Regions from separate parts of the Streptomyces sp. NPDC001890 genome, predicted to be linked through region 3. Evidence: riboswitches for the same ligand, from Rfam matches in the RefSeq annotation. Region 3 holds a riboswitch; each other region holds the start of a gene.

Region 1 (4,313 bases), on a different contig from region 3:
GGCGTTTCTCGACCGGACCGACAAGCTCGTGCCACTCGGTCAGGAGTGCACGCTGGGTGACTTCGAGGGCAACCTGGAAGACGCCCTGGGCCGGATCCTCGCCGAGGAACAGAACGCCGGCTGAGTGGAGACGGCGCCGCCGACCGGCTCGCCGGTCGAACACGGCACCTGCCGAATGGGTGAAATTGCTCAGCGTGGAGAAGCTCAAGGCCTCGCCCTGCGACGACGGCCCTTCCTGGTCCGTACGGGCGCCGAAGCTCCGGCTTCCGCGCCGGACCCTGTGCGGTCCGCGGAGACGACCAGCGCAGCGAGCACCGTCGTCACCGGCACCGAGGCGACCAGTCCGATCGAGCCGACCAGCGTTCGTACGATCTCCTCCGCCACCAGCTCGCTGTTGGCCACCGTCCCCACGCTGCTCTGCGCGACGGAGAACAGCAGCAGCAACGGCAGTGCGGCGCCCGCATAGGCGAGCACCAGGGTATTGACGACCGAGGCGATGTGGTCGCGTCCGATCCTGATCCCTGCCCGGTAGAGCCCCCGCACACCCAACGTCGGGTTCGCCTGGTGGAGTTCCCAGACCGCCGACGTCTGGGTCACGGTCACATCGTCGAGGACCCCGAGCGAACCGATGATGACACCGGCCAGAAGCAGACCGCTCATGTCGATGTGCGGGTACAGACCATGGATGAGGCCGGTGTTGTCGTCGGTGTTGCCGGTCAGGCTCGCCCAGCCGATGAAGAGCGATCCGAGCAGTCCGATCAGCAGCAGCGAGATCAGTGTGCCGATCACCGCCACCGAGGTGCGGGCGCTCAGGCCGTGGCACATGTAGAGCGCGATCAGCATGATCGCGCTGGCCCCGACCACGGCGACGAGCAGCGGATTGGAGCCCTGGAGTATGGCCGGGAGGATGAACAGGGTCAGCACGGCGAACGAGACGGCGAGCGCGACCAGCGCCATCACCCCGCGCATGCGGCCCACCGCGACCACGGCCAGGGCGAAGATCCCGGCCAGCAGGGTCAGCGGGAACTTCCGGTTCACATCCGTCACCGAGTACTGCAGGTCACGGGGCGCGTCGGGGGCGTACGCCACGACCACGCCCTGACCGTCGCGCAGCTGACGCGTTGCGTCGGGCTGGACGATCTCGGTGAAGGTCCGGCCCTTGTCATGACCGGTCGTCACCTCGATCGTGGCCTTCTTGCACAGCCCCCTCGTGCTCCCCGGGGATGGTGTGACGGCCCCGTCGATGGGCGTCTGGACCGCGTTCACCTCCTTGCAGTCCACCATGTCGACCTTCACCACCTTTCCCTGCTGGGTCTGCCGGTCGAATCCGACGCCGGTCCGCTCGTGCGACGGCGCACCACCCGGCCACAGCGCCACCAGACCGACGAGGACGGCGGTGGCGAACGGGATCAGTACGGCCGCGATGACTTTGCGCAGATGTCTGGAGACGGGTGCGGCGGGGCCATGGCTGTGCGAGTGACCGTGCTGATGGCCCTGCGTTTCGAGGTCGATAAGGGGGGACGTCACCGGCCGATCATCGCAAGAAGAGACGGGCCCACTGTTCATCGGGCCGGACGGGGCGCTAGCGTGGGGGAACCTTTGCACACGCGGGAGCTCGGAGCACCGGGCTGAGAGGGCGCTGATCTCCGTACGTCCGTACGGGACAGGCTGCGCCGACCGCCGAACCTGTTACCGGGTAATGCCGGCGTAGGGAGTAGGTCTCATGACCACATCGGACGCACGCACGCCTGCCTCGAACCAGAGCGACGAGGCCGGGAAGTCCATCGGTTGGCACAAGGGGTACGTCCAGGGCTCGCGCCCGGACCTCCGGGTGCCGGTCCGTCAGGTGCACCTCACCAACGGCAAGGACGTGACGCTGTACGACACGTCGGGTCCGTACACCGATCCCACCGTCGAGACCGATGTCCGCCGCGGGCTCGCACCGCTGCGGGAGAACTGGATCATCGCCCGCGGCGACACCGAGGAGTACCCGGGCCGTCCCGCCCGCCCCGAGGACGACGGGCTCAAGCACACCTCGCCGCGCGGCGGACTGCGCAACCTCGACGCGGTCTTCCCCGGCCGCCCGCGGCTGCCGCGCCGCAGCCGGGACGGGCAGCCGGTGACCCAGCTCGCGTACGCCCGCCGGGGCGAGATCACCCCGGAGATGGAGTACGTGGCGATCCGGGAGAACGTCGAGCCCGAGGTGGTGTGCGAGGAGATCGCGGCCGGCCGGGCCGTGCTGCCGGCCAACGTCAACCACCCCGAGATCGAGCCGATGATCATCGGCAAGCGGTTCCTGGTGAAGGTCAATGCCAACATCGGCAACTCCGCGGTGACTTCCTCCATCGAGGAGGAGGTGGAAAAGATGACGTGGGCGACGCGCTGGGGCGCCGATACCGTCATGGATCTGTCCACCGGCCGCAACATTCACACCACTCGTGAGTGGGTTTTGCGTAATTCACCCGTTCCGATCGGAACTGTCCCGCTCTACCAGGCGCTCGAAAAGGTCGACGGCCGGGCGGAGGAACTGACCTGGGAGATCTACAAGGACACCGTCATCGAGCAGGCCGAGCAGGGCGTCGACTACATGACGGTCCACGCCGGCGTGCGCCTGCCGTACGTGCCGCTGACCGCCCGTCGCAAGACCGGCATCGTCTCGCGCGGCGGCTCGATCATGGCGGCGTGGTGCCTCGCGCACCACAAGGAGTCTTTCCTGTACGAGCACTTCGAGGAGCTCTGCGAGATCCTCGCGACCTACGACGTGACGTACTCGCTGGGCGACGGGCTGCGGCCCGGCTCGATCGCCGACGCCAATGACGAGGCGCAGTTCGCCGAACTGCGCACGCTCGGCGAGCTGAACGCGGTCGCCAAGAGGTTCGGCGTCCAGACCATGATCGAGGGGCCGGGGCATGTCCCGATGCACAAGATCAAGGAGAACATCGACCTCCAGCAGGAGATCTGCGAGGAGGCGCCGTTCTACACTCTCGGCCCGTTGACCACCGACGTCGCGCCGGCGTACGACCACATCACCTCCGGCATCGGCGCGGCGATGATCGCGTGGTGGGGGACGGCGATGCTCTGCTACGTCACGCCGAAGGAGCACCTCGGCCTGCCCAACCGGGACGACGTGAAGACCGGCGTCATCACCTACAAGATCGCGGCGCACGCGGCGGACCTCGCCAAGGGGCACCCGGGGGCGCAGGACTGGGACGACGCGCTCTCCGACGCCCGGTTCGAGTTCCGCTGGGAGGACCAGTTCAACCTGGCCCTCGACCCGGACACCGCACGGGAGTTCCACGACGAGACGCTGCCCGCCGAGCCGGCGAAGACGGCGCACTTCTGCTCGATGTGCGGCCCGAAGTTCTGTTCGATGAAGATCAGCAGAAGCATCACTGAGCAGTTCGGCGGCGATGCGGACGCCACCCCGGAAGAGATCAAGGCCGGGATGCTGGAGAAGTCCAAGGAGTTCGCCGCCTCGGGCCACCGGGTCTACCTACCGATGGCCGACTGACCTGCGGAAACGCGACTGGCCGACGGCGCCACCGGGGAGTGGTCGGCTATCCGTGGCAGTCGGCTGTCAGACCGGTTCGGGGTGGCTTGCCACCCCGAACGGGTTGTCGATCACGTAGCGCCAGTATCCGTCCGGGCCACGGCGGGCCACATCCGTTGCGGTGCCCTCGATGTGCACATGGTCGCCGTGGGCCGCGATGCCGTCGATGACGAAGTCCACGATCAGCAGCGCCAGGTCGCCGACGACGTATGTGTGACGCGGCGTCACTTGGATCGGGACATGTAGCCGGAGGAATTCTCGGTTGGCGCGAAACCGATCTGCTCCGGTGACCAGATGGCCGGGACTCGGCGCGAAACCTGCGTCGGGCTCGTAGAGCTGGTCGACGGCCTCCGGGTCGAAGGTGTTGAACGCCCGTGCAAAGGCGTGGGGATGCTCGGCGGCGCTGCTCGCCAGCGGCACACTGGTGGAATGAGTCATGCGGCAAGCGAACAGCCCGTTGACATGGGTCACCAAATGGAAACCCATACCGCCTGGGACGCGGAACTGGTACCAGGCCCGCGGGGCCGCACCCATCGGCCCGAGGGTGACTGCCCCGTCGAGATCGCCCTTGCAGCGGTCTCCGGTCGCTGGACCACACTGCTGCTGCGCGAGCTGATGGGGCATCCTCGCGGTTTCATGGAGCTGCGGGCACTGTTCCCCGAACTCTCCGCGAAGGTGCTCAGTGATCGGCTCCGAACACTGCAGGAGAGAGGTCTGGTGGCGGCGGAACGCCGACGGGGCTTCCCCGTGCGTACGCGATATT
Region 2 (4,313 bases), on a different contig from region 3:
TCGACGAACGAGGCGTCGGTCGCCAGCGCCGGGTGCATCACCTTGAGGGCGAGCACCCGGTCGAGCCGGGTGTCCACGGCCCGGTAGACCGTGGCCATGCCGCCCACGGCGATACGGGCATCGACGCGGTAGCGGCCGTCGAGCAGCTGCCCGACGAGAGGGTCCTGGAGGGTCGTATCCACGCAGGCGAGTCTACGAGCCGCCACGGACACGACCCACCGGCCGGGGCATTCCCGGGGCCGTACTGCAGCCGAGCCGTGACAGGGACATGCGATCCACCCGCGTACCGGCGGCTCAGAAGGCCGGCCGCTCCGGGTCCAGCACCGCCCGCCCCTCCACCGGCGACGACGCCTCGGCGAAGTGGCGGCGCGGAATCCGGCCGGCCCGGTACGCCAGCCGCCCGCCCTCCACCGCGTGACGCATCGCCGCGGCCATCAGCTCGGGCTCCTGGGCCCGGGTCACCGCGGACGCCAGCATCACCGCGGCGCACCCCAGCTCCATCGCGAGCGCCGCGTCGGAGGCCGTCCCGGCGCCCGCGTCGAGGATCACCGGCACCCGGGCCTGCTCGACGATCAGCCGGAAGTTGTGCGGATTGCGGATGCCGAGCCCGGAGCCGATGGGGGAGCCGAGCGGCATCACCGCCGCGCACCCCACGTCCTGGAGCCGGCGCGCCAGCACCGGGTCGTCATTGGTGTACGGCAGCACGGTGAAGCCGTCGTCCACCAGGATCTCCGCGGCGTCCAGCAGCTCGATCGGATCGGGCAGCAGGGTCCGCTCGTCGGCCACCACCTCCAGCTTGATCCAGTCGGTGCCGAGCGCCTCGCGGGCCAGCCGGGCGGTCAGCACGGCCTCGCCCGCGGTGAAGCAGCCCGCCGTGTTGGGCAGCACGCGGATGGAGAGCCGCTCCAGGACGGAGAGCACCGAACCCTGCACGGTCGGATCGAGGCGGCGCATCGCGACGGTGGTCAGCTCGGTGCCGGAGGCGGTCAGGGAGCGCTCCAGCACGTCCAGGCTGGGCGCCCCGCCGGTCCCCATGATCAGCCGGGAGCCGAACGTGGTGTCGCCGAGGGCGAAGAGGTCGTCCGACATGATCAGCCTCCCTGGACCGCGGTCAGGACCTCGACGCGGTCACCGTCGAGCAGTGCGGTGGCGGACCACTGGCCGCGCGGTACGACGGTCTCGTTGACGGCGGCCGCGACGCCGGAGTGCGCGGTGGTGAGCGTGGCAACGAGCGCCGCCAGGGTGGTGCCCCCGGCGAGACGTCGGACCTCGCCGTTCACGGAGACGGAGAGGGTGGTCGCCCCGGGGAGCGGTGCGGGCTCGGTCATGCGGGCTGCTCCTGACGTACTGCGGGCTGATCCTGACGCACGGAGGCGGCGACGGAGGAGAAACGCTGCGGGGTGAAGGGGCGGGCCGGCTCGGGCGGCTCGCCGCCGGTGAGGAACTCCGCCATCACGTCACCGGTGACGGGGGTGAGCAGCACCCCGTTGCGGTGGTGGCCGGTGGCGAGGTGGAGGCCGGGCAGGGTGGTGGGGCCGAGCAGCGGGGCGTTGTCGGGGGAGGCGGGGCGCAGACCGGCCAGGGTCTCGGTGAGCGGCAGCTCGGTGATGCCGGGGACCAGCTCGTGGGCGTCGCGCAGCAGCTCGTAGACGCCGCCCGCGGTGACGGTGGTGTCCCAGCCCATTTCCTCGCTGGTGGCGCCGACGACCAGCTCGCCGTTCTCGCGCGGTACGAGATAGAGGTGGCCGCCCCGGACCACGGCCCGGACCGTGCGGCTCAGGAACGGCGCGTACCCGGCGGGCACGGTCAGCCGTACCACCTGGCCCTTCACCGGCCGGACCGGTGGCACCACCTCGTCCGGCAGCCCGGCCAGCCGCCCGCTGAGGCTGCCCGCGGCGAGCACGACCTGGTCGGCCGTCAGCTCCGTACCCCCGGCGAGCACCGCCCCGGCGGCCCGGTCGCCCACCACGTTCAGGCGCTCCACCCAGCCGCGGTGGAAGACCACCCCGGCCCGCTCGCAGGCGGTCAGCAGGGCGGCGGCCAGCCGGCGGGGATCGATCTGGTGGTCGCCGTCGACCCGCAGGCCGCCCCGGACGCCCGGCGCGAGCATCGGCTCCAGCCGGCGGCACTCACGGCCGGTGAGCCACTCCGATTCGAGGCCCGACCGCTGCTGGAGGGCGTGCAGCTCCCGCAGGTGGGCGCGGTCGTCGGAGTCCAGCGCGACGGCCAGGGTGCCGCAGGTCCGGAATCCGGTCTCCTGCCCGCTCGCCGCCTCCAGTTCGGCCACGAAGGCCGGATACCGGTCCGCCGAGGCGACGTTGAGGCCCAGCAGCAGCTGTTCGCCGTAGTGGAGTTCGGTGACGGCGGCCAGCATGCCGGCCGCCACCCTGGCGGCACCGCCACCCGGTTCGGGGTCGGCGAGCGCCGTGCGCAGTCCGCGCTGCGCGGCCCGCCAGGCCGTCACCAGGCCGATGATCCCGCCCCCGATGACCAGGACATCGGATCCGTTCCCGTTCCGAGAAGAACGCATGGGCTTCCAGCCCCTCCCTTCGCCGGCATGACCCGGATCAGGTTCGTACGGTCGGAGGCCGCCCAGCCTCCCTCTCAGCCCGGTGCGTCCGGGCTCCCGCGAGTGCTTTACGTTGGCCACCCTAAACCCCGTCCCGCCGGACCAGTAAGGGAGTGGCCACCGTGGCCCGTTCGCTCGACGGACTCGTCCTCGCTCCGGTCGCCGACCAGGCGCCCGGCCAGGTCGGCACCCGTACCCGCTTCACGTACCACGAGGAGGACGGCCGGATCTGGGCCGAGTACGCGGGCGGCGACGTGGTGCGCGGCCATCTCGTCGGCACCCGGGACGGCGACACCCTGGACTTCCGGTACGTCCAGCTGAAGCAGGACGGCACGACGGCCGGCGGCCACTGCGTCTCCACCGTCGTCGACCTCCCGGACGGCCGGGTCCGGCTGGAGGAACGGTGGGCGTGGGAATCGCAGGAAGGCAGCGGGACGAGCACGGTCGAGGAACTCGCCCTTTCCTGACGATCAGTCAGGTGTTTATGGTGTACGGGTGAGCGATCAGCAGCAGTCAGAGCGGCCGGACCGGCGGGCAGGGCACCGCGTGGTCGTCGTCGGCGCGGGCATGGCCGGGGTGCAGACCGCGGTGGCCCTGCGGGAACAGGGCTTCACCGGCCCCGTCACCCTGATCGGCGCCGAACCGCACCAGCCCTACGACCGGCCCCCGTTGTCCAAGGCGGTGCTGCTCGGCAAGGCCGAGGACTCCGCCTTCGACATCGACTTCGAGGCCCTGGACATCGATCTGCAACTGGGCCGCGAGGTCACCGGAGTACGGCCCGGCGCGCACGAACTGGACACCCCGACGGGGCCCGTTCCCTACGACAGCCTGGTCATCGCGACCGGTGCCGAACCGGTCGTCCTGCCCGGCACCGAGGGCGTTGTCGGCGTCCACCTGCTGCGCACCCTCGACGACGCGGCACGGCTGCGCCCGGTCCTCGACCAGCAGCACGGCGTCGTGGTCGTCGGCGCGGGCTGGATCGGTGCCGAGTTCGCCACCGCGGCCCGCGCCGCCGGCTGCGCCGTCACCGTCGTCGAGGCCGCCGACCGGCCCCTGGCGGGCGCGATGCCCGCGGAGGTCGCCGCCCCGATGGCCGCCTGGTACGCGGAGATCGGCGCCGAACTCCTCACCGGGGCCCGGGTCGAGCGCGTCGAGCCGGGCCGGGTGGTCCTCGCGGACGGCCGCACCGTCCCGGCCGGAGCGGTCGTCGTCGGAATCGGTGCCCGGCCCGCCACCGGCTGGCTGGCCGGCTCCGGCATCGCGCTCGGCCCCGACGGATCGGTGACCGCCGACGGGGCGCTGCGCACCTCGGCACCCGATGTGTACGCGGTCGGCGACTGCGCCTCGTTCCCCTCCGCCCGGTACGGCGAACGCCTGCTCGTCCACCACTGGGACAACGCGCTCCAGGGCCCGCGCACCGCCGCCGCCAACATCATCGGCGCGATGGCCGACGAGGCCCCGGAGCCGGTGGTGTACGACCCCGTGCCGTACTTCTGGTCCGAGCAGTTCGACCGGTTCGTGCAGTACGCGGGCCACCACGGGAGCGCCGACACCCTGCTGTGGCGCGGCGATCCGGCCGGGCCCGCCTGGTCGGTGTGCTGGCTGCGCGACGGCGTCCTGGTCGCGGTCCTCGCCGTCGGCCGGCCGCGCGATCTGGCACAGGGCCGCAAGCTCATCGAGGCGGGGGCGCGGCTCGATCCGGAACGGGCCGCCGACCCCTCCGTACCGCTGAAGTCGGCGACCC
Region 3 (4,313 bases):
GCGAGCGGCACCAGGATCCAGGAGGTCCGCAGATCCAGCGGCGGCTCGTCCAGGGTGATCAGGAAGCCGAAGCCGACGGTGACCGCGGACACCCCGAGCGGCAGCATCAGCAGCGCGTCGAAACCGCGCACCAGCCGGCCGGCCCGCCGGGTCAGCGCCGCGGCGGCCAGCCCGCCGATGACCAGCGCGATGACCGTCGCGACCAGCGCGTACTGCAAGGAGTTCCAGATCGCTTCGAGCGGCGCGACCAGGAACGTACCGCCGCCCGCGTCCACGGACGACAGGGCACGGTAGAAGTCGAAGCCATGCCCGTCGGCGGTGTCCACGGAGCGCTCGACCAGCACCCCGAGCGGCAGCAGGATCAACAGCAGCACGGTCAGCAGCACCCCGCCGAGCAGCGCCCACTGCCCGGCGCCGCGCGGCCGACGGGCGGTCCGCTCGGGGTCGACCAGCTTCAGCGCGGTCTCCCGGCGCCGTACGGTCCAGGCGTGCACGGCGAGGATCGCACCGACCGCGGCGAACTGCACCAGTGTCAGCACGGCGGCCGTCGGCAGGGCGAGCAGTTGCGCGGTCTGCCGGTAGATCTCCACTTCGAGGGTGGCGTAACCGGGGCCGCCGAGGATCTGCACGACCCCGAAGGAGGTGAAGGTGAAGAGGAAGACCATCAGCGCGGCGGCGGCCACGGCGGGTGCCAGGGCCGGCAGGGTGACCCGTCGCCAGGCGGCGAACCGTCCCGCGCCGAGCACCCTGGCTGCCTCCTCCTGCCGGGGGTCGAGCTGGGACCACAGCCCGCCCACCGTCCGCACGACCACCGCGTAGTTGAAGAAGACATGGGCGAGCAGAATCGCCCAGACGGTGGTGTCGAGCCGTACGCCCCAGAGTTCGTCGAGGAATCCGCCGCGTCCCAGCAGCGCCAGGAAGGCCGTCCCGACGACCACGGTCGGCAGGACGAACGGCACCGTGACGACCGCCCGCAGCAGTTGTTTGCCGGGGAAGTCGAAGCGGGCGAAGACATAGGCGCCGGGCAGCGCGATCAGCAGGGTCAGCGCCGTCGAAGCGAGCGCCTGCCAGGTGGTGAACCAGAGGACGTCGCGGATCTCCGGCCGGGTCAGCACCTCGCCGATCCGGCCGAACTGCCAGACGCCGTCCACCTTCAGGCCCCGGCCGACGATCGCCGCGACCGGGTAGGCGAAGAACAGCGCGAAGAACCCGACGGGCACGGCCATCAGGCCGAGCCGCACCGCGTTCTGGCGCCTGGCCTTCGCACGAGCGGCATCCGCGTGCGCGGACCGCGGGCGGGAAGTCCTCCCGCCCGCGTCCGTTCCGCGTACGGGACTCTTCGCTACTTCACTACGAGCGAGGACCACGACTGGACCCACTGCTCACGGTTCTTGGCGATCTGGTCCGGGGCCACGGTCGTCGGGCTGTCCACCGTCGCGCCGAACTTCGTGAAGAGCTCCGGCAGCGCCGCGTCCTTGACGACCGGGTTGACGAACATGTTGAGCGGCATGTCCTCCTGGAACGTCTTGCTGATCAGGAAGTCCAGCAGGGCCTTGCCACCCGCCTCGTTCTTCGCCCCCTTCAGCAGGCCGGCGAACTCGGTCTGGCGGAAGCAGGTCCCGGTGGCGACACCGGTCGGGGCCTCGGCCGGCTGCGGCTTCGCGTACAGCACCTCGACGGGCGGGCTGGAGGCGTACGAGACGACGAGCGGCCGGTCCGCCTTGGCCTTCTTTCCGCCCGCGGAGCCGGAGAACTCCTCGTTGTACGCCTGCTCCCAGCCGTCGACGACCTTGACGCCGTTGCGCTCCAGCTTCTTCCAGTAGTCCTGGTAGCCCTTCTCGCCGTAGGTGGCGACGGTGCCGAGGAGGAAGCCGAGGCCGGGCGAGGAGGTCCCGGCGTTCTCGGTGACGAGCAGGTCCTTGTACGCGGGCTTCGCCAGGTCGTCGAAGGACCGCGGCGGCGCGAGCTTCTTGTCGGCGAAGTACTTCTTGTCGTAGTTGACGCAGATGTCGCCGGTGTCGACCGGGGTGACCCGGTGCCGGTCGGCGTCGAGCCGGGTGTCCGCCGCGACCCGGTCGATGCCCTTCGCCTCGTACGGCGTGAAGAGCCCGCTGTCGAGGGCGCGGGAGAGCAGCGTGTTGTCGACGCCGAAGAACACGTCGCCGCGCGGGGAGCCCTTGGTCAGGATCTCCTGGTTGAGCGCGACACCCGCGTCGCCGCTCTTCAGCACCTTGACGGTGTATCCGGTCTCCTCGGTGAACTGCTTCAGCACTTCCTCGGAGGCGTTGAAGGAGTCGTGGCTGACGAGGGTCACGGTCTTGGAGCCCGAGCCCTTCGTGCCGCTGGAACCCGAGGACGCGTCGTCGGAACTCCCGCACCCGGCGAGTGCGGTGACGCCGAGCGCGGCGGCGACGGCCGAAGCCGCGAGCTGCCTGGTCCTGCGCGTGGTGGTCATTGGTGTATTCCTCCTGGGTTTTGGCCAGGAAGAGACGCGGCCCTGCCCGCGGGAAAGCGGGCAGGGCGCAACAGCATGAGTTGATGACCGAACTTCCTACCCGGAATGACCCGGGCGAGGTTCAGAGGGTCTGCGGCCGACCTGTCCTCGGTGCCGCACTCTCAGCGCTGTGGCGCTCCCCTGTCGGAATATGAAGTTGATTTCGGGCCCAGATTACACGGGCCTTATCGGCCTCAGCGCTCGGCCGCCGCCAGCTGACCGCAGGCCCCGTCGATCTCCTGGCCGCGGGTGTCCCGCACGGTGACCGGCACGCCATGGGCGGCGATCGCCTCGACGAACGCCTTCTCGTCCTCGGGCCGCGAGGCGGTCCACTTGGAACCGGGCGTGGGGTTCAGCGGGATCAGATTGACGTGGACCCGCTTGCCCTTGAGGAGCCGGCCGAGCCGGTCGCCGCGCCATGCCTGGTCGTTGATGTCACGGATCAGCGCGTACTCGATCGAGATGCGGCGGCCGGACTTCTCCGCGTACTCCCACGCGGCGTCCAGCACCTCGGCGACCTTCCAGCGCGTGTTCACGGGCACGAGGGTGTCGCGCAGCTCGTCGTCCGGCGCGTGCAGCGAGACGGCGAGACGGCACTTGAAGCCCTCGTCGGCGAAGCGGAGCATCGCGGGCACCAGGCCCACGGTGGAGACGGTGATCCCGCGCTGCGAGAGCCCCAGCCCGTCCGGCTCCGGGTCGGTGAGCCGACGGATCGCGCCGACCACCCGGTTGTAGTTGGCGAGCGGCTCGCCCATGCCCATGAAGACGATGTTGGAGAGCCGCGCCGGGCCGCCGGGGACCTCGCCGTCGCGCAGCGCCCGCATCCCGTCCACGATCTGGTGGACGATCTCGGCGGTCGACAGATTGCGGTCGAGGCCGGCCTGTCCGGTGGCGCAGAACGGACAGTTCATCCCGCATCCGGCCTGCGAGGAGATGCACATCGTGACGCGCTCCGGGTAGCGCATCAGGACGGACTCGACGAGCGTCCCGTCGTGCAGTTTCCACAGCGTCTTGCGGGTGGTGTCGTCGTCGCAGCTGATGTGGCGGACCACCGACATCAGGTCGGGGAACATCGCCTCGGCGAGCTTGTCCCGCGACGCGGCCGGGATGTTGGTCCACTCCGCCGGGTCGTGCGCGTACCGCGCGAAGTAGTGCTGCGAGAGCTGCTGGGCGCGGAACGGCTTCTCGCCGATCGCGGCGACCGCTTCCTTGCGCTCGGCGGGCGTGAGGTCGGCGAGATGCCGCGGCGGCTTCTTGGCTCCGCGGGGCGCGACGAAAGTGAGTTCTCCGGGCTTAGGCATGGTCCATCCAGTGTCGCAGACAGAACAGTGAGGGCCCGCCGTCCTGTGGACAACGGACCCTCACTCGTAAAATCGCAGGTCAGAAGCCTGCTCTCAGCTGGATCCGACGAACAGCACCAGCAGCAGCCAGACCACCGGGGCGGTCGGCAGCAGCGAGTCCAGCCGGTCCATGATGCCGCCGTGCCCCGGGAGCAGTGTGCCCATGTCCTTGATCCCGAGATCCCGCTTGATCATCGACTCGCCCAGGTCGCCGAGGGTGGCGCTGACCGCGACCGCGAGCCCGAGCAGCAGCCCCTGCCACCAGGAACCGCCGTCGATCAGGAACTGCATGCACAGCGCGCCGGCGACCATCGCGAAGGCGACGGCTCCGAACAGACCCTCCCGGGTCTTTCCGGGGCTGATGCGCGGCGCCAGCTTGTGCTTCCCGAAGCGCCAGCCGACGGCGTACGCACCCGTGTCGCTGACCACGGTCAGCAGCAGGAAGGTGAGCACCCGCTGCGCCCCGTCGTCGGCTGTCA

What was found. A riboswitch is a leader RNA that binds a small molecule or an ion and turns the genes downstream of it on or off. The one in region 3 is predicted to bind thiamine pyrophosphate.
Region 1: linked by a shared signal. The riboswitch ahead of thiC (phosphomethylpyrimidine synthase ThiC) and the one ahead of ACFYY1_RS30665 (thiamine ABC transporter substrate binding subunit) in region 3 are both predicted to bind thiamine pyrophosphate.
Region 2: linked by a shared signal. The riboswitch ahead of thiO (glycine oxidase ThiO) and the one ahead of ACFYY1_RS30665 (thiamine ABC transporter substrate binding subunit) in region 3 are both predicted to bind thiamine pyrophosphate.

What each region holds. Positions count from the first base shown of each region.
Region 1 is NZ_JBIATE010000003.1:155,997-160,309, reverse strand. It holds gene ACFYY1_RS12020 (SsgA family sporulation/cell division regulator) at 1-124, shown strand, start outside; gene ACFYY1_RS12015 (YibE/F family protein) at 205-1,566, opposite strand; TPP riboswitch at 1,598-1,731, shown strand; gene thiC (phosphomethylpyrimidine synthase ThiC) at 1,724-3,511, shown strand; gene ACFYY1_RS12005 (YybH family protein) at 3,578-3,988, opposite strand; gene ACFYY1_RS12000 (winged helix-turn-helix transcriptional regulator) at 3,980-4,313, shown strand, end outside.
Region 2 is NZ_JBIATE010000001.1:982,457-986,769, forward strand. It holds gene pknB (Stk1 family PASTA domain-containing Ser/Thr kinase) at 1-182, opposite strand, end outside; gene ACFYY1_RS04310 (thiazole synthase) at 295-1,089, opposite strand; gene thiS (sulfur carrier protein ThiS) at 1,092-1,328, opposite strand; gene thiO (glycine oxidase ThiO) at 1,325-2,530, opposite strand; TPP riboswitch at 2,528-2,640, opposite strand; gene ACFYY1_RS04325 (hypothetical protein) at 2,692-3,036, shown strand; gene ACFYY1_RS04330 (NAD(P)/FAD-dependent oxidoreductase) at 3,065-4,313, shown strand, end outside.
Region 3 is NZ_JBIATE010000017.1:42,089-46,401, forward strand. It holds gene ACFYY1_RS30660 (ABC transporter permease) at 1-1,226, opposite strand, end outside; gene ACFYY1_RS30665 (thiamine ABC transporter substrate binding subunit) at 1,343-2,455, opposite strand; TPP riboswitch at 2,531-2,647, opposite strand; gene rlmN (23S rRNA (adenine(2503)-C(2))-methyltransferase RlmN) at 2,689-3,795, opposite strand; gene ACFYY1_RS30675 (phosphatidate cytidylyltransferase) at 3,889-4,313, opposite strand, start outside.